Regions from separate parts of the Streptomyces sp. NPDC107546 genome, predicted to be linked through region 2. Evidence: riboswitches for the same ligand, from Rfam matches in the RefSeq annotation. Region 2 holds a riboswitch; each other region holds the start of a gene.

Evidence for each region. Region 2 has a riboswitch for S-adenosylmethionine ahead of ACZ7L1_RS12980 (amino acid ABC transporter permease). Riboswitches for the same ligand answer to the same signal wherever they lie in the genome.
Region 1: linked by a shared signal. The riboswitch ahead of ACZ7L1_RS32065 (amino acid ABC transporter permease) and the one ahead of ACZ7L1_RS12980 (amino acid ABC transporter permease) in region 2 are both predicted to bind S-adenosylmethionine.
Region 3: linked by a shared signal. The riboswitch ahead of ACZ7L1_RS03070 (aminotransferase class V-fold PLP-dependent enzyme) and the one ahead of ACZ7L1_RS12980 (amino acid ABC transporter permease) in region 2 are both predicted to bind S-adenosylmethionine.

What each region holds. Positions count from the first base shown of each region.
Region 1 covers NZ_JBVKBA010000032.1:51,153-58,282, reverse strand. Annotated here, with positions in the region: gene ACZ7L1_RS32080 (GNAT family N-acetyltransferase) at 1-506, opposite strand, end outside; gene ACZ7L1_RS32075 (transporter substrate-binding domain-containing protein) at 596-1,621, opposite strand; gene ACZ7L1_RS32070 (amino acid ABC transporter ATP-binding protein) at 1,685-2,482, opposite strand; gene ACZ7L1_RS32065 (amino acid ABC transporter permease) at 2,479-3,459, opposite strand; SAM riboswitch class IV at 3,782-3,890, opposite strand; partial or broken gene ACZ7L1_RS32060 (glutathione S-transferase family protein) at 3,929-4,219, opposite strand; gene ACZ7L1_RS32055 (4Fe-4S binding protein) at 4,601-4,933, opposite strand; gene ACZ7L1_RS32050 (FAD-dependent oxidoreductase) at 4,930-6,534, opposite strand; gene ACZ7L1_RS32045 (ABC transporter permease) at 6,562-7,130, opposite strand, start outside.
Region 2 covers NZ_JBVKBA010000007.1:174,653-181,782, reverse strand. Annotated here, with positions in the region: gene ACZ7L1_RS13010 (NADP-dependent isocitrate dehydrogenase) at 1-200, shown strand, start outside; gene ACZ7L1_RS13005 (NtaA/DmoA family FMN-dependent monooxygenase) at 298-1,674, opposite strand; gene ACZ7L1_RS13000 (LLM class flavin-dependent oxidoreductase) at 1,694-2,905, opposite strand; gene ACZ7L1_RS12995 (putative leader peptide) at 3,016-3,210, opposite strand; partial or broken gene ACZ7L1_RS12990 (ABC transporter substrate-binding protein) at 3,228-3,377, opposite strand; gene ACZ7L1_RS12985 (amino acid ABC transporter ATP-binding protein) at 3,458-4,243, opposite strand; gene ACZ7L1_RS12980 (amino acid ABC transporter permease) at 4,240-5,223, opposite strand; SAM riboswitch class IV at 5,551-5,660, opposite strand; gene ACZ7L1_RS12975 (glutathione S-transferase C-terminal domain-containing protein) at 5,749-6,633, opposite strand.
Region 3 covers NZ_JBVKBA010000002.1:113,908-121,037, reverse strand. Annotated here, with positions in the region: gene ACZ7L1_RS03095 (C40 family peptidase) at 96-1,136, opposite strand; gene ACZ7L1_RS03090 (NYN domain-containing protein) at 1,377-2,726, opposite strand; gene ACZ7L1_RS03085 (hypothetical protein) at 2,761-3,000, opposite strand; gene ACZ7L1_RS03080 (rhomboid family intramembrane serine protease) at 3,158-3,889, shown strand; gene ACZ7L1_RS03075 (Lrp/AsnC family transcriptional regulator) at 3,886-4,167, shown strand; gene ACZ7L1_RS03070 (aminotransferase class V-fold PLP-dependent enzyme) at 4,210-5,571, opposite strand; SAM riboswitch class IV at 5,757-5,873, opposite strand; gene ACZ7L1_RS03065 (hypothetical protein) at 5,954-6,127, opposite strand; gene ACZ7L1_RS03060 (PRC-barrel domain-containing protein) at 6,153-6,509, opposite strand; gene trpD (anthranilate phosphoribosyltransferase) at 6,603-7,130, opposite strand, start outside.

The DNA.
Region 1 (7,130 bases), on a different contig from region 2:
CACACGGCACTGATCTCCGTCCAGCCGGGCGGGTGCAGCCGCTCGCCGGCCAGGGCGATCAGCCGGCCCTGGTGACGGATGCCGAGGTAGGTGCCCAGTTCGACGGTGCGGGGCAGATAGGGGCCCGGCTCGGTGCGGGCGACCAGGTCCAGGATCTCGGGCACGTCGTCGGTCCCGAGCCGTACGGCCTCGGGGTCGGGCTCCGCGCGCAGGGCGGTGTCCACGAGCTGGACGCCGTGCCCCGTGCGCACGACCTCCCAGCCCTCCGCCGCCTCGGTCACGCCCCGCACCGAAGCGGTGCCGCCGGGGCCGACGAGCGCGGCGAGGTCGGCCCAGGCGCGCGGGTCGTCCTCGTCGGAGACGGCGTAGAAGGGAGCCACGTCCTGGTGATAGCGAGCGGCGTGGCCGATGCGTTCGGCGAAGTGGGCGTGGGGGCCGGTGAGCGCGGCCCAGGCGGGGTTGTCCAGGATGTGCGAGGAACTGGTGTCGAGGGTGGTGACGGACATGGTGTGGCGGTCTCCGGGGTGCGGCTCGGGGTGTCCAGCGCGCGGGGACTCCATCGCGGGGCGACGGTGGAGTCCCCGGCGCACGGTGGTCAGGAGTTGTCGAGCGGCAGGCCCGGCGGGTTGACCTCGGACTTGGCGACGGCCTCGTTGGAGAGGTTGTACGCCTTGAGCCACTCGGCGTACTGACCGTGCTTGATCAGGTAGTTGATGGCGTCGGCGAGCGGCTTGGCCAGGCCGCTGTCCTTCTTCGCCGTTGCCGCGATCAGGCCCTGCAGGTTCGCGCCCGCGCCGGAGTAGGTGCCCGCGGTGCGGGTGGCGTTGGGCGTGTTGGCCACCTGACGGTTGTGGTAGGCGAAACCGGGGTTGGGGCCGAAGGAGGCGTCTACCTTGCCGCTGTTCAGGGCCAGGTAGGTGCTGGTGCTGTCCTGGAAGTACTTGACGGTGAGCTTCTTGCCCTCCTTGGCCAGCTTGTCCTTCCACTCGAGGAGGATCTTCTCCTGGTTGGTGCCGGAGGCGACGGCGATCGTCTTGCCGGCGAGGTTCTCGTAGTTGCCGTCGAAGTTCCAGGTGCTCTTCTTCGGCACGATGAAGGCGAGGTTGTCCTGCCGGTAGGAGGCGAACTCGTACTTCTTCTTGCGCTCCTCGGTGTCGGTGACGTTGGAGAAGGCCACGTCGACCTTGCCGCTGTCGATGCCGACGAACAGGTTCTCCCACGTGGAGTTCTTCACCTCGGGCTTGAGACCGAACACCGCGGCGACCAGGCGGCCGAGGTCGGGCTCAGAGCCGGTGAGGGTCTTCTGGTCGTTGCCGACGTACGCCAGCGGCGGGAACCCGGCGGGCAGGGCACCGATGCCGATCTCCAGCTTGCCGCTCTTCTTGACGGCGGCGGGCAGTTCGGCGCTGATGGACTTGACCTCGGAGACCTTGATGGTGGTCTGGGTGGCGGCGCCGTTGGAGACACGTCCGATGACGACCTCGCCGGACTTGGCGCTGTCGGTGGCGGTGGCCGCGTCGCTGTTGCCACCGCAGGCGGCGAGCCCGGTGGCCAGGGAGGCGACGGCGGTCGCCGCGGTGATGCCGCGTATCAGGCTGCGTCGGGTGAACTGGGTGGGCATGGCCGTTCCTTGTCGCTGAAGGTGATGAGGGTGGCGTGGGGGGAGGTCTGGGGGTGCGGAGGGTCAGAGGACCTTGCTGAGGAAGTCCCTGGTCCGCTCGTGCCGGGGGTTGTCGAGGATCTCGGAGGGCGGGCCCTGCTCGACGATCTTGCCGCCGTCGATGAAGACGACCCGGTCGGCGATCTCGCGGGCGAAGCCGATCTCGTGGGTGACGATGATGAGGGTGGTGCCGCTGGTCGCCAGGTCCTTGATGACGGCGAGGACCTCACCGACGAGCTCGGGGTCGAGGGCGGAGGTGGGCTCGTCGAAGAGGATGACTCCGGGGCGCAGGGCGAGGGCTCGGGCGATGGCGACGCGCTGCTGCTGGCCGCCGGAGAGCTGGCGCGGGTAGGCGGCGGTCTTGTCGGCGAGGCCGACCCGGTCGAGGAGTTCGCGGGCGAGTTTCTGGGCCTCGGGCTTGCCGAGCTTCCCGGTGGCGACGGGCGCGGCAGCGACGTTGTCCAGCACGGTCAGGTGCGGGAACAGGTTGAAGTTCTGGAAGACGAAGCCGATCCGGCTGCGCTGGGTGAGGATGGCCCGCTCGCTCAGCTCTTTGAGGCGGTCGCCGTGCCGCTTCACACCGATCGGCTCGCCGTTGACGCTGACGTAGCCGATCTCGGGCTTCTCCAGGTGGTTGATGACCCGCAGCAGCGTGGACTTGCCGGAACCGGACGGGCCGAGGATCACGGTGATCTCGCCGGGCCGGACCGTCAGGTCGACGCCGTTCAGCACCCGGTGGGTGCCGTACCACTTGTGCACGTCGTGGACCACGACGGTGGCGGCCTCGACGTCCGCCAGGGCCTCGATGGTGTCGGCGGTCATACGGCGGCCTCCCGGCGGATACGGGCCCGCAGGTCGGTGAGCCCGGTGCGGAGCTTCTGCAGCGGCGTCGGCGGCAGGCTGCGGGTGGCACCGCGGGCGTAGTACCGCTCGACGTAGAACTGGACGACGGAGACGACGCTGGTCAGGATCAGGTACCAGACGGTGACGACCAGCAGCAGCGGCACGATGTCGCCGGGGTAGGTGGAACCCATGGTCTGCGCGGAGCCGAACAGGTCGAGCAGGGAGACGTAGAAGACCAGCGAGGTGCCCTTGATCAGGCCGATGAGCTGGTTGACGTAGTTCGGGATGATCGAGCGCAGCGCCTGCGGGAAGACGATCCTGCGGAACTGGTAGCCCTTCGGCAGGCCCAGCGCCGCGGCCGCCTCGTGCTGGCCCTGGTCGACGGAGAGGATCCCGCCGCGGACCACCTCGGCCGCGTAGGCCGCCTCGTTGAGGCTGAGGCCGACGACCGCGACGACCATGTCGGTGGCGAGTCTCGACTCGTCGAAGGAGAAGAAGGCCGGGCCGAAGGGGATGCCGACGCTCAACGTCTTGTACAGGGCGCTGAAGTTGTAGAGGAAGATCAGCACCACGATGAGCGGGATCGAGCGCAGCGCCCAGACGTAGGTCCAGCTGATCGCGCGCAGCACCGGGCTTTTCGAGAGCCGGCCCAGTGCGAGCACGATGCCGCCGACAAGACCTAGCACCGCACTGTAGGCGGTGACTTCGAGGGTGATCACGAGGCCGTCGAGGATGGTGGGGCGCAGGAACCAGTAACTCCAGCGGTCCCACTGGTAGAAGGAGTTGGTGACCAGTCCGTGCACGAACTGGGCGACCAGGACCAGTACGACCGCGGTGGCGATCCAGCGTCCGGGGCGCCGCAGCGGCAGAACTCGCTGTGCGCTGAGGGGCTTTGACGGTTCGTCGGCGGTCGGCGCCTCGGCGAGGATGACGGTGGCTCCAGGGGGTTCACTCATGGTGGGCTCCGGCTGGGTGGGAACATCCCGGAAGCACGGCGGCATGCGGCGGCGCACACGACGGCGAGGTACCGGGCGGGGAGGGCAACGGCACACCGCGGGCGCGGTGTTCGTCAGGAAGTGCGGGGACTGCGGGGAGGTGTCAGCCCCGACAGCGGGCACGGCCCGGTGCGGTACACAGTGCGCTGTTCACGCGGAGCAGATCGACGGCACGGTCGGCGACGAGCAGGTTCGCATACGGCCGTACGCAGCCCTGCGGGCGGCGCGTCGCCGTCCTGGGAGCTGCGTGCATGGCGTCACCGTCACTCTTCCGGCCCTGGGGGCCTCGCGCTTACCGAAACTTCATCGGTCGGGTCGTCACCTGGGGCACCCCACCGCGGCGCGAGGGTTGCCGGTCAGCAAGCCAGGGCTTGACGCTGACACTCATGACCGTTCTGAGCCGTAATTAAGACAACGGCCCGAACATATGTCAACGGCGGTCCACCAGATGGAACGGCCAGAGGGCGGCGTAGGCCGTCCAGTCCAGGATACGGATGGCCGCTCCGGAGTCCTCCAGGCCCCGGCAGTGGGCGCTGTGGCGGCGTTCGATGCCGTCGAGGTCGAGGTGGCCGCCGAGGGCCGGGTGAACGGCCAGGCGGCAGCCGTGGGCCCACAGCGTGGGATGGTCGGCGACGCGCTGGACGGCTGCGGCATCCAGGTGATCGCGGTGCACGGTGTCGAGCTGGACCAGGGCGACCCACAACTCGACATCGGCGGCGGAGCGCAGGGCACAGGTTTCCCATAGCAACCGTCGGGAGGCGACGGTCTCCTGTGATGGAACTCGCACCGATGTCCTCGGCCGGGTCGGGGCGCCCGAGGACATCGCGTGGTGCGCGGTGTATCCGGCGTCGGACGAGTCGGCGTGGGTGACGTGCCGACGAGCAGCGTGCTCACTGCTGAAGGCTCACACAAAAGGGCCCCGCCGGCTCTCGCCCGCGAGGACCCTTCGCACCGTCGTGACCACAGGATTTGAACCTGCGACCTTTGCCCACTTTTGCGGATCGTCAGAGTGGCGTGCGACAAGTCAACCTTCGAGGTCGGTGTCCAGCGTCCTCGGCCGAGTGAGGAGTCTGGGTGTTGAACCTGCGCCGGCTCAGGCCGGTCAGTCCGGATACTCCGGTCCGACCGCGGTGCGGGCACCGAGCGTCCTTCCCCTGCCCCAGCCGAGTTCACGCCGGTATCCGCCGAGCAGACCGGATTCCTCGAGCTGTGTCACATCACGGAAGCGCGAGCCCGGAGCGACCGCGGTCACCAGCGGGGCGACGAACAGCGCGTCGGTCGGGCAGTACGCCTCGCACTGGAAGCAGGTCTGGCAGCTGTCCTGTCGCGCGATCACCGGAACGCCGTCGGCGCCGCGGTCGAAGACGCGCGTCGGGCACACCTCGATGCACCGGTCGCAGGCGATGCAGCGGTCCGGCTCGACGATCTCGATCATGCGGCTCGGCCTCCGATCGTGACCAGTGCCCGCGACGCCGGCTCGGGAGTGCTCCAGACCTCGTCGAGCCCACCGGTGAGCAGCCGATAGTGCTGGGCCGGATCCTGCGTCGGCTTGTCGGCCCGCTTGCGCATACCGCGCGATTCGGTGCGCTGCAGTGCCGCGTGGTACATCCAGCGGCCGTGAGCCACCATCGCGGCCGCTTCCCTGGCCCGGAAGAGCTCCTCACCGCTCGCCCCCAGCCCTTCGCGGATCGCGGACCACGTCCCGTGCAGCGACCGCAGAGCCGGCTCGAGACGGTCCGCGTGCCGCAGGTAGTTGCGGTCGTACGGCAGGACCTCACGCTGTACGGCGGCGACGACCTCACGATGGCCGACGTTCACGGCACCGGTCGGGCGAAGGCCGGCCGTCCCCACGGACCGCAGTCGGCTGCCCGGTCGGCCCCGCCGGTTGGCGAACACGGCGGCGCCCCGGCCCGCCCAGCTGCCCGAGGACGCCGCCCACGCGGCGTTGTGGCTGCCGCCTCCGGTGAAGCCGCCGCAGATCAGCTCGCGGGTCGCGGTGTCGCCGGCCGCGTACAGACCGGGGACGTCGGTCGAGCAGTCGTGGTCGGCGATGCGCACACCACCCGTCCCGCGTACCGTGCCTTCGGCCAGCAGAGTGATCTCGAACAGGTCGGTGAAGGGGTCGATGCCCAGCCGGTCGAAGACCAGGAAGGTGTTCGGCTGACCCTTGCGCATCGCCCGCTGTTCGTCAGGGCCGGCTCGGTCGAGCCGGGCGTAGACCGGCTCCGTGAGCAGCGTCCTCGCGATCACCGACCGGCCGCGGGTGCTGCCCGCACCTTCCAGCACCGAGCCGTCGGCGCGGTAGAAGGTCGCCCAGGAGTAGTAGGCGGTCTTGGTCAGCGACGTGCCTTTCGGGGCGATGGCGTAGGCGTTGGAGAACTCCATCCCCGACAGCCGCGCCCCCGCCTCCACGGCCAGCAGCGCACCGTCCCCGGTGTTGACGTCGCAGCCGAGGGTCTTGGAGCGGAACGCACATCCGCCTGCGGCGAGCACGACCGCCCGCGCTTCGATGCGGACGGTGTCGCCCGTCGTGCGGTCGAGCGCCTGCGCGCCAGAGACGACGCCGTCGGCGTCGGTCAGGAGCTCCAGCGCGGGAGTGTGGTCGAGGATGCGGACGCCGAGCCGCCGTACCCGGGTGCGCTGCCGGCGCATGTACTCGGGTCCCTGAAGGTCGCCGCGCAACTGACGGCCGTGGGCGTCGACGGGGAACGGGTAGCGCTGGATGCGGGCGAGTTCGTCCATGCGCGCGTGGGTTTCGTCGAGGACGCGCGCCATCCAGTCGCGGTCGGCGAGGAATCCGCCGAGCGCCTCGCGGCTCGCCATGGCGCCCTCCCGCAGTTCGGGGACGTCGTCGACGTACCAGATGCCGGTGCCGACGGAGGCGGTCGCTCCGCTCGCGCCCGTGTAGCCCTTGTCGGCCAGAACGACGTCGGCACCGGCCTGAGCGGCCTTGATTGCGGCCCAGGTGCCCGCGGGGCCGCCGCCGATCACCAACACGTCGGTGGACAGGGTCTGTTCCGGTTCGGTGCTCGTCATGACGTTGCGTTCCTTCCGTTGCGGGGTTCAGGGCTTGAGGCGACCGGTGCCGAACATCGCGGCCGACCAGGCCGTCAGTACCGCCGCGAGGGCCCAGACCACGGCGAGGGCCCAGTCCGCGCCGACGTCGCCCTGGCCGAGGAAGCCGATCCGCTCGACCTGGACCAGCCAGAAGACGGGGTCGAGGCGGCTCAGGACGTCCCAGAACTGCGGCAGTTGGTGGACCGAGTAGAAGACGCCGCCGAGAAGGCCCAGCGGCAGCAGGATGATCGATTCCATGGAGTAGACGTGGTCGAGGGACTTGGCGTGGCCGCCGGCGATCACGCCGACCTGTGCGGCGACCAGGAGCACGCCGAGTGTGCCGAGCAGCAAGACGAGGGGCCGGGCCGGGGTGCCGCCGTGGGTGAGCGGCAGTGCGACCGCCAGGACGCCCGCGCCCACGACGACGCCTCGGGCGATGCCGCCGCCCACCAGCGCCGCGTTGATCTCCCACCACCTGAGCGGGCTCGCGAACACGTCGTTGATGTACTGGTCCCGGCGGGCCTCGAACAGGCTGGTCGTCCCGTTGAAGAAGCCGACGTTGACGATCGCCTGGG
Region 2 (7,130 bases):
ACGACGCCGAGCTGGCCAAGGCCTTCCAGCCGCTCGCCGAGACGCTCGCCGCCAATGAGCAGAAGATCGTCGAGGAGCTGATCGCCGTCCAGGGCAAGCCGGCCGACATCGGCGGCTACTACCAGCCCGACCCGGCGAAGGCCGCCGAGGTCATGCGCCCGTCGGCGACCTGGAACGAGGCACTGGCGTCGCTCGCGTAGGACGGCAGCCCTGTCCGCGTGACGACCGCCCCGACCGGATCCGATCCGGCCGGGGCGGTCGCGCGTGGTGGACGGAGTGACCCGCGGGGCGGCACGCTTACGACGCCGCCCGCTCCCTGGGCGCCCCGGTGTCGGGGTGGGCGAGCCCCAGGTGGTCGCGCAGGGTCGTGCCCTCGTAGTCGGTGCGGAAGACTCCCTGCTCCTGCAGGAGCGGGACGACCTTGTCGGCGAACGGATCCAGGCCGCCCGGGGTGATGTGCGGGACCAGGATGAAGCCGTCGGAGGCATCGGCCTGCACGAACTCGTTGATGGTCTTCGCGACCGTGGACGGGGAGCCGACGAAGGTCTGCCGGTTTCCGGTGTGGATGACGAGGTCGCGGATGGACCAGTTGTTGGCGGCGGCGAGCTCCCGCCACTCGCGGGCGGTGGCCAGCGGGTCGCGGTACATGCGCACCTGCGCACGGCCGCGGGAGATGTGCTCCTCGCTCACGTTCGGGTCGATGTCGGGCAGCGGGCCGTCCGGATCGTACGCCGACAGGTCCCGGTTCCAGACGAACTCCAGGTGCTTGATCGCCGTCGCACCGCTGACCTGTTGCCGGCGCACCTCGCGGGCCAGATCCTCGGCCTCCGCGTCCGTGTCGCCGAGGACGAAGGTCGCGGCGGGCAGGATGAGCAACTGGTCGTGTCCGCGACCGTACTTGGCAAGACGGCCCTTGACGTCCGCGTAGAAGGCCTGGCCCGCCTCCAGGGTGGCGTGCCGGCTGAAGATGGCGTCGGCGCTGGACGCGGCGAACTCGCGGCCCTCCTCGGAGTCGCCCGCCTGGAAGACGACCGGGCGGCCCTGCGGGCTGCGCGGGACGTTGAACCGGCCGTGGATGTCGAAGTGCTCTCCCTGGTGGACGAAGGCGCCGGCCTTGGCGTCCCGCAGGAAGGTGCCGGTGGCCCGGTCGGCGAGGATCTCGTCGCCGTGCCAGGAGTCGAAGAGTTCGTTCGCGGTGGCCAGGAACTCCTTGGCCCGGGAGTAGCGGTCCTCCTGTGGCAGGAAGCCGCCGCGGCGGAAGTTCTCGCCGGTGAAGGCGTCCCAGGAGGTGACGACGTTCCACGCCGAGCGTCCGCCGGAGAGATGGTCGAGGCTGGCGAACTGGCGGGCCACCTCATAGGGCTCGTTGAACGTGGAGTTGATGGTGCCGGTCAGGCCGAGCCGGTCGGTGACGGCGGCCAGGGCGGCGAGCACGGTGAAGGTGTCGGGGCGGCCCACGACGTCCAGGTCGTAGATCTTCCCGCCCTGTTCGCGCAGGCGCAGGCCTTCGGCGAGGAACAGGAAGTCGAACTTGGCCCGCTCGGCGGTGCGCGCGAAGTGGACGAAGGAGCTGAACTCGATGTGGCTGCCGGCCTCCGGGTCGCTCCACACGGTGGTGTTGTTGACGCCCGGGAAGTGGGCGGCCAGATGGATCTGCTTCAGCGGCTTGCTCATGGTCTGCGGTCCCTCCGGCTCAGGCGGTGACGGCTGCGGAGTAGCGGTTGGCGGGGCGGGCGAGCCCGAGCAGTCCGCGCAGGGTGTCGGACTCGTAGGCGCGGCGGAAGGCGTCACGGCGCTGGAGCTCGGGGACCAGGCCCCGGGTGATGGCCGGGAGGTCATGGCCGACGACCGCGGGGCGCAGCCGGAAGCCGGTCAGCCCTCCGGACCGCAACTCCTCCAGCAGATCGGCGAGTTGAGCGGGGGTGCCGGTGAAGACGCGGGCGTCGCTGGTGTACTCGTGTCCGGCGAGATCGTCCAGGCGCTGCTTGCGGGCCGCGGCCCTGGCCGGGTCGTCGTCCAGGAAGACCACGAGGTCGCCGAAGACGTGCAACGGCTCCTCGGCACGGCCCGCCGTCTCCTGCTCGGCGCGGATCTCGGCGACGATCGCCCGGGCCTGGTCGGCGTCGTACGGGGTGACGTAGCCGACGTCCGCCTGGCGGGCCACCAGCCGGTAGGGGACGGTCTGGTGGGCGAGAGCGGTGACGATCGGCTGGCCCTGCGGCGGTCGGGGCGTGATGGACGGTCCCTTGACGCTGAAGAATCTGCCCTCGAAGTCGATGTAGTGCAGCTTGTCCCGGTCGATGAAGCGGCCGGTGGCGACGTCCCGGATCTCGGCGTCGTCCTCCCAGCTGTCCCACAGGCGCCGGACGACCTCGACGTAGTCGGCGGTCTCGTCGAACAGGTCGGTCACGACGCCCTGGGCGCCGGGGCTGTCGTAGGCGTCGATCCTCGGGATCGTGCGGCGGCCGAAGTGCGCGGCCTCGTTCGGACGCGCGGTGATCTGTACGCGCAGGCCCGCACGGCCCGTGCTGACGTAGTCCAGAGTGGCGATCGCCTTGGAGATATGGAACGGCTCCGTGTGGGTGGCCACCACGGTCGGCACCAGCCCTATGTGCCGGGTCAGTGGCGCGACACGGGAGGCGATGAGCACGGCGTCCAGGCGTCCGCGGACCTGGTCGGTGCGCTCGTCCGGGTCGAGGAAGTGGGAGGACTGGGGTCCGAGCCCGTCCTCGATGGTCACGAAGTCGAGCAGACCGCCTTCGGCCTCGGTGATCAGGTCGGTCCAGTATCCGGCCGTGAACAGGTCCCGGGGCCGGGCCACGGGCTCGCGCCAGGAGGCGGGATGCCAGCCGGTGCCGTCCAGGGCGACGGCAAGGTGCAAGGGGGAAGGGGAAGTCGAGGACACGAGTGGGTGCCTTCCTGAAGTCCGTACGAGATGGCCGGCCGACGCGAGCGCGCGCGGCGGAGGGCGGGCGCGGCTAGATGGGGGGTACCCCGGCCGAGGGCTGGGGACGGTCAGGAGCAACAGAGCGCGCCGGCCACGCGCAGCAGATCGATGTGGGCCCGGGAGTGCAGAAGCGGACGGCGGGACGGGTTCAGGACGCGAGCGTGCACGGTACGGGTCACGTCCTGCACCTCCGTCCGTACGGCCGTCGTGGCGCGCAGCTCGTCGTCGACGACAACAGCCCCGCTCCGCCGTCTGTTCCGCACTCCGGGAATCCCTTCGGTCAGGAGTTGTCGAGCGGCAGCCCGGGCGGGTTGACCTCGGACTTGGCGACGGCCTCGTTGGAGAGGTTCCAGGCGGCGAGCCACCTGGCGTACTGGCCGTTCTTGATCAGGTGGTTGACGGCGTCGGCCAGCGGCTTCGCGAGCCCATTGAGGCCGGTGAGCGGTGGAGGTGTGGGCGTGGGCGTGGGCGTGGGGGGAGGCTGTGGGGAGGAACGCGGAACCGGCGGGTTCAGAGCACCTTGCTCAGGAAGTCCCGGGTCCGCTCGTGCTTGGGGTTGTCCAGGACATCGGCGGGCGGCCCCTGTTCGACGATCCGGCCGTCGTCCATGAAGATCACCCGGTCGGCGCATTCGCGGGCGAAGCCGATCTCATGGGTGACGATGACCAGCGTCGTGCCGCCGCCGGCCAGGTCCTTGATCACGGCCAGCACCTCGCCGACGAGCTCGGGGTCGAGGGCGGAGGTGGGTTCGTCGAAGAGGATGACGCCGGGCCGCAGGGCGAGCGCGCGGGCGATGGCGACGCGCTGCTGCTGGCCGCCGGACAGCTGCCGCGGGTAGGCGCCGGTCCTGTCGGCGAGTCCGACCCGGCCGAGCAGGTCGAGGGCGAGGTCCCGGGCCTCCTGCTTGGTCAGCTTGCCGGTCGCCACCGGCGCCGCTGTCACGTTCTCCAGCACGGTCAGGTGCGGGAAGAGGTTGAAGTTCTGGAAGACGAACCCGATGCGGCTGCGCTGGCCCAGGATGACCCGCTCGCTCAGCTCCTTGAGATGGGCTCCGTGCCGGCGCACGCCGATGGGTTCGCCGCCGACGCTGACATAGCCGCGGTCGGGCTTCTCCAGGTGGTTGATCACCCGCAGCAGGGTGGACTTGCCGGAGCCGGACGGGCCGAGGATCACGGTCACCTCGCCCGGCCGCACGGTCAACTCCACGCCTTGCAACACCTGGTGGGCGCCGAACGCCTTGTGCACGTCGTGCACCTGGATGGCGGCGGGGCGGGTCTGAAGCGTGTCGGTGGTCATACGGCGGCCTCCCTGCGCGCACGGGCCCGCAGCTCGGCGAGACCGGTGCGGAGCTTCTGCAACGGGGTCGGCAGCAGTGCGCGGGTGGCACCGCGGGCGTAGTACCGCTCGACGTAGAACTGGACGACGGACACGAGGCTCGTCAGGATCAGGTACCAGACGGTGACGACCAGCAGCAGCGGCACGATGTCGCCGGGGTAGGTGCTGCCCATGGTCTGCGCGGAGCCGAACAGGTCGAGCAGCGACACATAGAACACCAGTGAGGTGCTCTTGATCAGGCCGATCAGCTGGTTGACGTAGTTCGGGGTGATGGACCTGAGGGCCTGCGGAAAAACGATCCGCCTGAACTGGTGGCCCTTCGGCAGGCCGAGCGCGGCGGCCGCCTCGTGCTGGCCCTGGTCGACCGAGAGGATGCCGCCACGGACCACCTCCGCCGCGTACGCCGCCTCGTTCAGGCTCAGTCCGACGACGGCGACGACCATGTCGGTGGCGAGCTTGGACTCGTCGAAGCTGAAGAAGGCCGGGCCGAAGGGCACGCCGACGCTCAGCGTCTTGTACAGGGCGCTGAAGTTGTAGAGGAAGATCAGCACCACGATCAGCGGTATGGAGCGCAGCGCCCACACGTACGTCCAGCTGACCGCGCGCAGGACCGGGCTCTTCGAGAGCCGGGCCAGTGCGAGCACGATTCCGCCGAGCAGGCCCAACACAGCACTGAGCGCGGTGACTTCGAGCGTGATGAGCAGCCCGTCGAGGAGGGTGGGACGCAGGAACCAGTAGGCGAAGCGGTTCCACTGGTAGAACGGGTTGGACACCAGGCCGTGGACGAACTGGGCCACGAGGACCAGCACGATCGCCGTGGCGATCCAGCGGCCCGGCCGCCGCAGGGGCAGTACCCGCTGGATCGCGGGGGGCTTGACCGCGGTGTATTCGTCGGGCGGCGCCGGGGCGAGGGACACGGCAGCTCCGGGGGGTTCACTCATGACAGGCTCCAGCGGAGTCGGACGCCCCGGGCGGCTCGCCACGGCACCGCCCGGCGGCGCGGGCCGCGGCGTGACGAGGCTGGTGAAGCGTGAGTGCACCGGGGGTGGGACGGAACGAGGGCACACCGCGGCGGCGGTGCGCGTCAGGGATTCAGAAGGCCGTCAGCCGCGACAGCGGGCAGAGCCCGGGGTGGTACACAGCGCGCTGTTGACGCGGAGCAGGTCGACGGAACGGTTGGCGCACAGCAGGACGCAGCCACGCAGCCGCACTGCGGCTGTCCTGGAGGCTGCGTACATCACTGTCTCCGTCGTTTTCCGGCCCGGGGGGCCACGCGCTTACCGAAACGTCATCCGGTCGGGTCGTCACCTGGGGCACCCCACCGCGGTGCGAGGGTTGCCGGTCAGCCAGCCAGGGCTTGTCGCTGACGCTCATGACCTTTGTGGCCGTAAGTCAATACAGGCGCCGCAAGCGATGTCAACGTCCGTCCACCAGGTGATACTTACCCAGCGGCGCCGTTCTCCCTCTCAACTCGTCCCGCTGCACGCGCCGTTGGGGACGTGCGAGGCCCAGTCCAGGATCTGCACCGCGGCGCCCGCGGCTTCCAGTCCCCGACAGTGCGCGTGATGCCGCCGGGCGATACCGGCGTGGTCGAGGTGCGGACCGAAGGCCGGGTGGGCGGCCAGTCGGCGGGCGTACGCCCACAGGTGCGGGTGGTCGGCGATGCGGTGCACCGCGGCGGCGTCCAGGTGCCAGCGGTGCACGGTGTCGAGCTGCACCAGACTGACCCACAACTCCACGTCCGCTGCGGTGAGCCGGTCACCGAGCAGGTACTCCTGACGGGCGAGCCGTCCCTCCAGTGACCGCAGGGTGCACAACAGCGAGGTGAGCGCGGCCTCCCGTTCCTCCGTGTCGGCGTCGACGCGTCCGGCGCGCTGGGCGGCCGCGTCGATGCCCTGCTCGCACAGCCGCTGGACGCCCTCGATCTCGGCGTTCGCCCCCTGCGGATACAGCGCGGGGCGGTCCGTGCCGAAGTGCCGCGCCAGGTCGCGCATGATGTCCGGGGCGTGGGTGCTGACGATCCGGCCCGACCAGTCGTCGCTGAGCACCGGTGCCAGGGCGGCTCCGGGGTAGCGGTGGGCACTGGCCTCGTACAGCGGACGCAGCGCGGAGTACTCGCCGCCGGGTCCGTCGGGCACCGCGGGCAGCAGCGTGACGGGACAGACGTCGTCGAGGCCGAGCAGGCTGTGCGTGATGGCTATCCGCAGACAGTGCGGACACGCCAGGGACAGGTGGAGACGGTAGCGGCGCGGCACGGCGTAGTGGCCGCTGCGCGCGTCGCAGCCGATCCGGCCACGGAAGGCGGGGACCGGCTGTGCGGACGGGAGTGCGGTCAGGGCATGGGCGGACATGTCTCTCCCGGGGTTCTGGGACGCGAGGGTGCGGGGGCGGTGGCCCGCGGGCAGGCGGCGCTCCCCGGCGCGGGATGGCGGGGGCGCGGGATGGCGGGGGCGCGGGGTGGCGCGGCGTGGCTCCGCCGGTCTCAGCGCCGGCGGCTGCTCGCGCTGCAGACGCGCAGCAGATCGATGTGACGGCGGGAGGTCAGCAGGAGGGACTGCCGGCGCGTGCGACGAACACGGCTGATGACCGGCCTCAGGCGCCCCATGTTTCCCTACCTGTCCACTAGGAAATCTCCTTGGAGTGTCGATCCGGCCGCGGCCCGCGTCAAGAGGGGAGTCCGCAGTGTGAGAGAGACGCGTTTCGCGGAGCGGCTCCCCCAACCGGGGCACTTCCGGTGGTCCGACTTGCTGATATACGGGCCCGTACGGCAGGGTGTGCCGAGGGCCGCCGCGTGGGCGGGCCAAGCTCCTTCCGGATTCGGGGAACCACCCGGGACCGTTCAAGCAAG
Region 3 (7,130 bases), on a different contig from region 2:
GAGTCAGCGGGAGTCGCTGGAATTCGCTCGTTCGGGCGGTGTGGTGTCGTGCGGTTCGAGGAACCGGGTAACCGGGTCGGACTCGGAACCGGGGTTCAGACCCGGACGCCGAACATGAACGGTCCGCCGATCGTGGACATCGACTCGTAGCGGACGACGGTGCCGGTGCGCGGGGCGTGCAGGATCTGGCCGTTGCCCGCGTAGAGACCCACGTGGTGGATGTCGTTGAAGAAGAACACCAGGTCGCCGACCTGGAGGTCGTTGACCGAGTAGATGCGGGTGCCTATGTTGGCCTGCTCCTGCGAGGTGCGCGGGATGGAGACGCCGGCCTGCGCGTACGCCCAGGAGGTCAGGCCCGAGCAGTCGTAGGCGTTGGGGCCCGTGGCGCCGTAGACGTACGGCTTGCCGATCTGCGTCTGGGCGGCGGAGAAGGCGGCACCGGCCCGGCCGGAGCCGACGCCGACGGAGACACTGAGGGCGGTGCGCTCGCTGGCCCGGCTGGCGCGGTCCTGGTCGGCCTGCAGGGCGGCCCGCTGCTGGGCGGTGAGGCTGTTGAGGAGCTTCTGCGCCGCGGCCAGCTTGCCCTGGACTTCCTGCTTCTTCTTGCCCAGTTCGGTGCGGGTGGCGGCGAGGTCCTTGAGCTTGTCGGTGGCTTCCTGGCGCTCCTGCGCCAGCTCGCGCTGTTTCTCCTGGATCTTCTTCAGCGCCTCGACCTGCTGGCTGCTCAACTGGTCGAGGGTGGACGCCTTGTCGAGGTAGTCGTCCGGGTTCGAGGAGAGGAAGAGCTGGAGGGAGGGGTCGATGCTACCGGTGCGGTACTGGGCGCTGGCCATGGTGCCGATGCCGTCACGCAGCTTGTTGAGCTCGTCCTGACCCCGGGCGACCTTGTCCTGGAGGGTGGATATCTCCTGCTGGAGCTTCTCCTGCTTCTCCTTGGCCCCGTTGTACTGCTCGGTGGCCTTCTCGGCGTCCTCGTAGAGCTTGTCGACCTTGGACTTGACCTCGTCCACGCTCGGCTTGGCACTGGGCGCCGCGTTGGCGGCGTTCGCGCTGAACGCGACGGCGGCGGCTGCCGCGGTGGTCAGCACGGTCACACGTGCACGGCTCGGCTGCTTGGGTCGACGGTGGGACGCCACTGGAAGCAGGCTCCTTCTTCTGAGTGATCACCCGCTCGGAGGTTCGAGGCCAGACCCTAGTGACCTCATCGTGATGAATTCAAATCCTCACACCAAAAAATCCTGTCCCGCAATGCATTCTTTGCACATGAGGCACAGGAAGTGAGGCACTCCTGACGCTACGTTGCGCGACGGTCCCGTCAATTCGGGCATTGAGCCTGTACGTTGCGGTTGATGACGTAGGTGACCTAAGGCCTGATTTCAGCCGCGTGAGAGACGCTTCAGCAGCACCGCAGAAGCGACCGGGCGCGCTCCCGCCCTCGCGATCCCGTCGGCCACCTCGCGGTCCGTGGAGGCGACGATGACGGGCCGGCCCGGCGGCTCGGCGCGCACCAGCTGGCGGATCAACTCGTCCGCGGTGACGCCCGGTTTGGAGAACAGCACCCGAACCCCGCGCGGCGGCGCGAGCAGCACCGGTGCGGCCAGTTCCGCCCCGTCGAAGACACAGGTGACCTCGGCGCCGGTCTGCGCGGCGAGTTGGGAGAGCTGCCCGAGGAGCCTCAGGCGTTGCTTCTCCAGCGGCATCTGCGGATAGCCGGTCTTGGTGACGTTGTAGCCGTCGACGACCAGGTGCACCTGCGGCAGTGCGAGCAACTGGTCGAGGATCGCGGGATCGTTCTCGGACAGCGCACGGGCGGCGATGTCCTTCGGGGTCATTCGTCCCGGTTCGACCGCGTCCACGGTCTCCGCCGGCCGCACGGAGACCGGTGGCAGCGCCAGTTCACGGCGCAGCCCCTGGGCCGCGTCCAGCAGGGTGTCGAGCAACAGCCGTACCCGCATGTCCTCGACGCTGCGTCCTTCGCGCGCCGCCCTGCGCGTGGCCTCCAGGGCGGCCTCCGCCTCGGCCAGGCGCGCCTTGAGCCGCCGGGTCTCGCTCTCGGCGACGGAGAGCTGGGCCTGCCCTTCGGCGCGCACCGCCTCCATCTCACCCTGGGCCTTGCGCAGGGCGGCCTCGCCGCGTCTGACGTCACTGACGGCGGCTCGCAGTTTACGGTGGAGCGAGTCGGCTTCCTTGCGGGCCGCGTCCAATTCCGCCCGCAGCCGCTCGGTCTCGGCGCGGGTGTGCTCGCGCGCGGCCGCCAGCTCGGCGCGCAGCCGCTCCAGCTCGGCCCGGCTCTCCTCGCCGGCGCGCTCGGCGTCGACGCGCTGGGCCTCCTCGCCGGCGGCGGTCACCAGCTTCACCCAGCCCGCCGGGCGAAGTACATAGGCCGCGGCCGCCACGTCGAGCGGGTCCGCGGCCGGGGGCGGGGAGCCGGAGTCCATGGCGCCGGCGAGCTCCGGCTGGGCCTCTCTGAGCTTCTCGGCGATGCGCTGCCGGAAGAGTGCGTCCGTCTCCACGGCCGCCGCCATGGCGTTGCCGGCGAACTTGGCCCGGCGGGTGGGGGTGAACCGGGCGTACTGCCGCAGCTGTGCGGGCAGCTCGGCGAGGGTCAGCCCGCCGAAGCCGTCGGACACGATCTGCACGACCCGGCGGCGCACGCCGTCGGGCAGCGGACGGTCGAGCACCTCAGCGGTGCCGTCGACCGGCTCCCCGCCTGTGGTCTCAGCCATCCCTCACCCCATACGCCCTGCGGGGCCGCCTCCCTCAGGAGCCGGCGCCCGGCCTGTCCACGAGCTCCACCTGGTCGACCGCGTTGCACCAGCGGCAACGGACCGACTCGATGGTCTCACTGACCACCTCGCGCTCCTCCACCTTCGGCTCCCCGGCCAGATCGAGGTGCACGTACTCCACGACCTTCGACGAGCGGGTCACGTCGAAACGGGTGAGGTTGCCGCAGAGCGTGCAGCGCCAGCGGGTCGTCTCCGTCGGCAGGGGAACCGTCATCGTGGGTGCTCTTCCTTCTTCCAGTCTCCGTGATGCGCCAGTTTCCCTGGAGCGTGTGGCTCGTAACCCTACGGCCTGGCGAGTACCCGCCGCCCGCCCGTTCCACGGCGGCGAGGCACTCTGTGCGGATCGGTCCGGTTACGCCATGCTCTGTACCATGATCAGCACCTGGGGCAGGACAGCCGTGGGAGCGCTGCGCGGACAGTCGGCGCCGGTGACGTACGGGCTGATCGTCCTGTGCTGCGTGCTCTTCGTCGTCGGACCGGCCGCGGGGCTGAATCCGGCCTACGGGACGGGGGACGCGCTGCTCGCCGCGCAGCGGGCCTACTTCGCACGCTGGGGCGTGGTGCCGGTGGAGCTGTTCAGCGGGGCCCCGCGAGCGGCGCTCACGCCCGCGACCGCGCTGTTCGTGCACGGCAGCTGGGTGCATCTGCTGGGCAACATGCTCTTCCTCTATGTCTTCGGGGCCATGGCCGAGGAGCGGATGGGGCATGTGGAGTTCGCCCTGTTCTACCTGGGCTGCGGCTGCCTGGCGCTGCTGGGGTACGCGGCGGCCAACGCCGCGTCGGCGCAGACGCTGGTCGGAGCGTCCGGGGCGATCTCCGCGGTCCTGGGTGCGTTCCTGTTCCTCTTCCCCGACGCGCGGGTGACCAGTCTCTTCCCGTTCCTGTTCTTCCTGCCGCTGAGGTTCCCGGCCTGGGTGGTCCTGCCGTTCTGGGCGTCCCTGCAGTGGATGGCGGCGGGCCGGGCCGCGCAGGGGCCCGGGGTGGCCTACCTGGCCCACCTGGTGGGGTTCTCGCTGGGGTTCCTCTATGCGTGGGTGCGCTACGTGCCTACGAGTAGGGTGAAACCACCAGCCCAGGCCCCCGAGGGAGAACAGCAGCCGTGATCACCGCGATCGTGCTCATCAAGACCAGCGTGGACCGGATCCCCGAGATCGCGGAGCGGATCGCCTCGCTGGATTCCGTCAGCGAGGTCTTCTCCGTGACGGGGACGTACGACCTGATCGCCATGGTGCGGGTGAAGGAGCACGAGGAGCTGGCGGACGTCATCCCCGGGCGGATCAGCAAGATCCCGGGGGTCGAGGCGACGGACACCCACGTGGCGTTCCGTACCTACTCCCAGCACGACCTGGAGGCGGCGTTCGCGATCGGGCTGGACGCCTGATCCGCCCGATCCGCTGAACGCCGCCTCACCGGCCCTACCGGTTCAGACCGCCGGGACGCAGCGGCCGTTCTCCGTGCGGTACTGCCACCGCGCGCCGTCGCTCACCAGTTCCGTCACCGCGTTGACGAAGCGCTCCACATGCTCGTCGGGGGTGCCGGCGCCGAAGCTCACCCGGATCGCGTTGAGGGACTTCTCCCCGGGCGCCGCCTCGGGGGCGCCGCACTCGCCCTGGGTCTGGGGGTCGCTGCCGAGCAGGGTGCGGACCAGCGGGTGGGCGCAGAACAGGCCGTCGCGGACGCCGATGCCGTACTCGGCGGAGAGCGCGGCGGCGAAGTGGGAGCTGTTCCAGCCCTCGACGACGAAGGAGATCACGCCGACGCGGGGGGCGTCGTCGCCGAAGAGGGAGAGGATCCTGACCTCGGGGACGTCGGCGAGGGCCTCCGTGACCCTGCGGATCAGGTGCTGCTCGCGGGCGACCAGGGTGTCGAAGCCGGCCTCGGTGAGGGCCTTGCAGGCGGAGGCGATGGCGTAGGCGCCGATCACGTTCGGGGAGCCGGCCTCGTGACGGGCCGCCGTGTCGTGCCACTCCACGTCCACTCCTCCGTCCGTCCGGCGCGTGACCTTGCGGCTGGCGCCGCCGCCCGCGAGGTACGGCTCGGCCTGGCGCAGCCAGTCGGCGCGGCCGGCCAGGACGCCGGAGCCGAAGGGGGCGTAGAGCTTGTGGCCCGAGAAGGCGACCCAGTCCACGTCGAGGTCCTTGACGGACACCGGGTGGTGCGGGGCGAGCTGGGCGGCGTCCAGGACGATACGGGCGCCGTGCGCATGGGCGGCCGCCGCCAGCTCCTGTACCGGCCACAGCTCACCGGTGACGTTGGAGGCACCGGTGACGCAGACCAGGGCCGGGCCGTAGGGGTCGCGGTCGGCGAGGGCGCGCTCCAGGGTCTCGACGGCCTGCCGGGGGCTGCTCGGGGCGTCGAGGTAGGTGACCCGGGCGTCCCGCCACGGCAGCAGGGAGGCGTGGTGCTCGGTCTCGAAGACGAAGACCTGGCAGTCGGCCGGGAGGGCGGCGGCGAGGAGGTTGAGCGAGTCGGTGGTGGAGCGGGTGAAGACCACCTGGTCGGTGTCGCGGCAGTCGAGGAACTCGGCGACCGTGCGGCGGGCGTTCTCGAACAGGTCGGTGGACAGCTGGGAGAGGTAGCCGGCGCCGCGGTGGACGCTGCCGTAGTACGGGGCGTACGCCGCCACGTCGTCCCAGACGCGCTGCAGCGCGGGGGCGCTGGCCGCGTAGTCGAGGGCGGCGTAGGTGACGTCGCCGCCGGTGACGAGCGGGACGGTGACATCGCGCCCCAGAACGGGCAGCGGGGCACAGACGGACTGGTCGACGGCAAGGGTGGAGACGGACATGGGTGTACTCCCGTAGGGCAGGCGAGACTCACCGGTGCCGGAGGCGCGCACGGGCGCAGCGGTGTCCACGGCACGGAGAAGGTGAAAGGAAAAAGGAGCGCGGAGGCGGGGCTCTGCGGCCCTAACGCATTCGCTTGCTCACGGAAGGCTCCCTCGAACGACCAGGACCCCTGGAAGGCACGAGGGGTCCGCGCTTGCCGCAGACCTCGCTGCCTGCGACCTGGTCCTCACCCGGGGCACCCCGCCACGGACGGAGGGTTGCCGGACAGCCGGCCGGGGCCGAATGGCTGTCGCTCATGACCTGATGTGGAAACTACGACAGGTGATCAGCTGCTCGCAACTTCTGTCCGTATACCGGGACGGGCGGACCCGTCCCGGTGCGTCACCGAATCAGGTGGTGCTTCGAGTGCCGCCCCCAGCGCATACCGAACAGAAGGAGGCTGGCCAGGAAGACCACTATGCCGATGATCAAGAGGTAGAACAGCCCCTTCACGACCACGCCGATGATGCCCAGGGCGACCGCCGCGAGGATCAGGAACAGGAAGAACGCCATCATGGTGACCACTTCCCTCGGCCCGGGGTCAGCGGCGCGCGAGACGGCGTCCGCGGTCGGCACCGGGCTCGTAGGACCTGTCGTAGTGTTTGAAGATCTCTTCTTCCCGCTCGACCGGCAGCACGTCGTCCACGCCGATGGACGGCGCTTTGCGTACCTGCCCCTTGGAGTGGGCCACCTGGACGTATCCGGGTCCCACGGTCGCCTCGTCGATGGGGACGAAGACGAGCCTCTGCCGGGTCACCAGCCCGGTGCGGACGGTGGCCATGGCGGGCGTGTCGGTGGTGGTGTCGACGTACACCGCCTCAAGGGACCCGATCTTGCGGCCCTTGGCGTCGATCACGTCCCGGTTGCGCCACTCGCGGATATCGGCTGAATGGATCATGCCCAGCCTCCTTGCGGCCCGCGGGAGAGCTGCCTTTGTCTCACTGTACTCCAGCCAGCCTGACCTGGCCTTTTCCGCGGGGCGTGCCCGGAGTCAGGCGTTACTGGCGGCCACCCACCGCTCCAGGGCACGCTTGGCCGCGCCCGAGTCGATCGACTCGGCGGCCTTGGCCATGCCGGTGCGGATCTGGTCCGCCAGCGGGCCGTCACCCGGCTCCAGCGCCACCAGCGCCGCTGCAGAGTTCAGCAGGACGGCGTCCCGTACCGGGCCCGTCTCCCCGTCGAGAAGGCGGCGGGCGACCTCGGCGTTGTGGGACGGGTCGCCGCCGCGCAGGGCCTGAACCGGGACCAGTTCGATACCGGCGTCCCGCGGGTCGAAGGTCTCCTCGGTGACCTTGCCGTCGCGGACGATCCAGACGTGGGAGGTGGCAGTCGTCGTCAGCTCGTCGAGGCCGTCGTCGCCGCGGAACACCAGGGAGGAGTTGCCGCGCTCGGCGAGCACCCCCGCGATCATCGGCGCCAGTCGCGGGTCTGCGACGCCGACCGCCTGGGCCTTCACCTTCGCCGGGTTGGTCAGCGGGCCGAGGGCGTTGAAGACGGTCCGGATACCCAGCTGACCGCG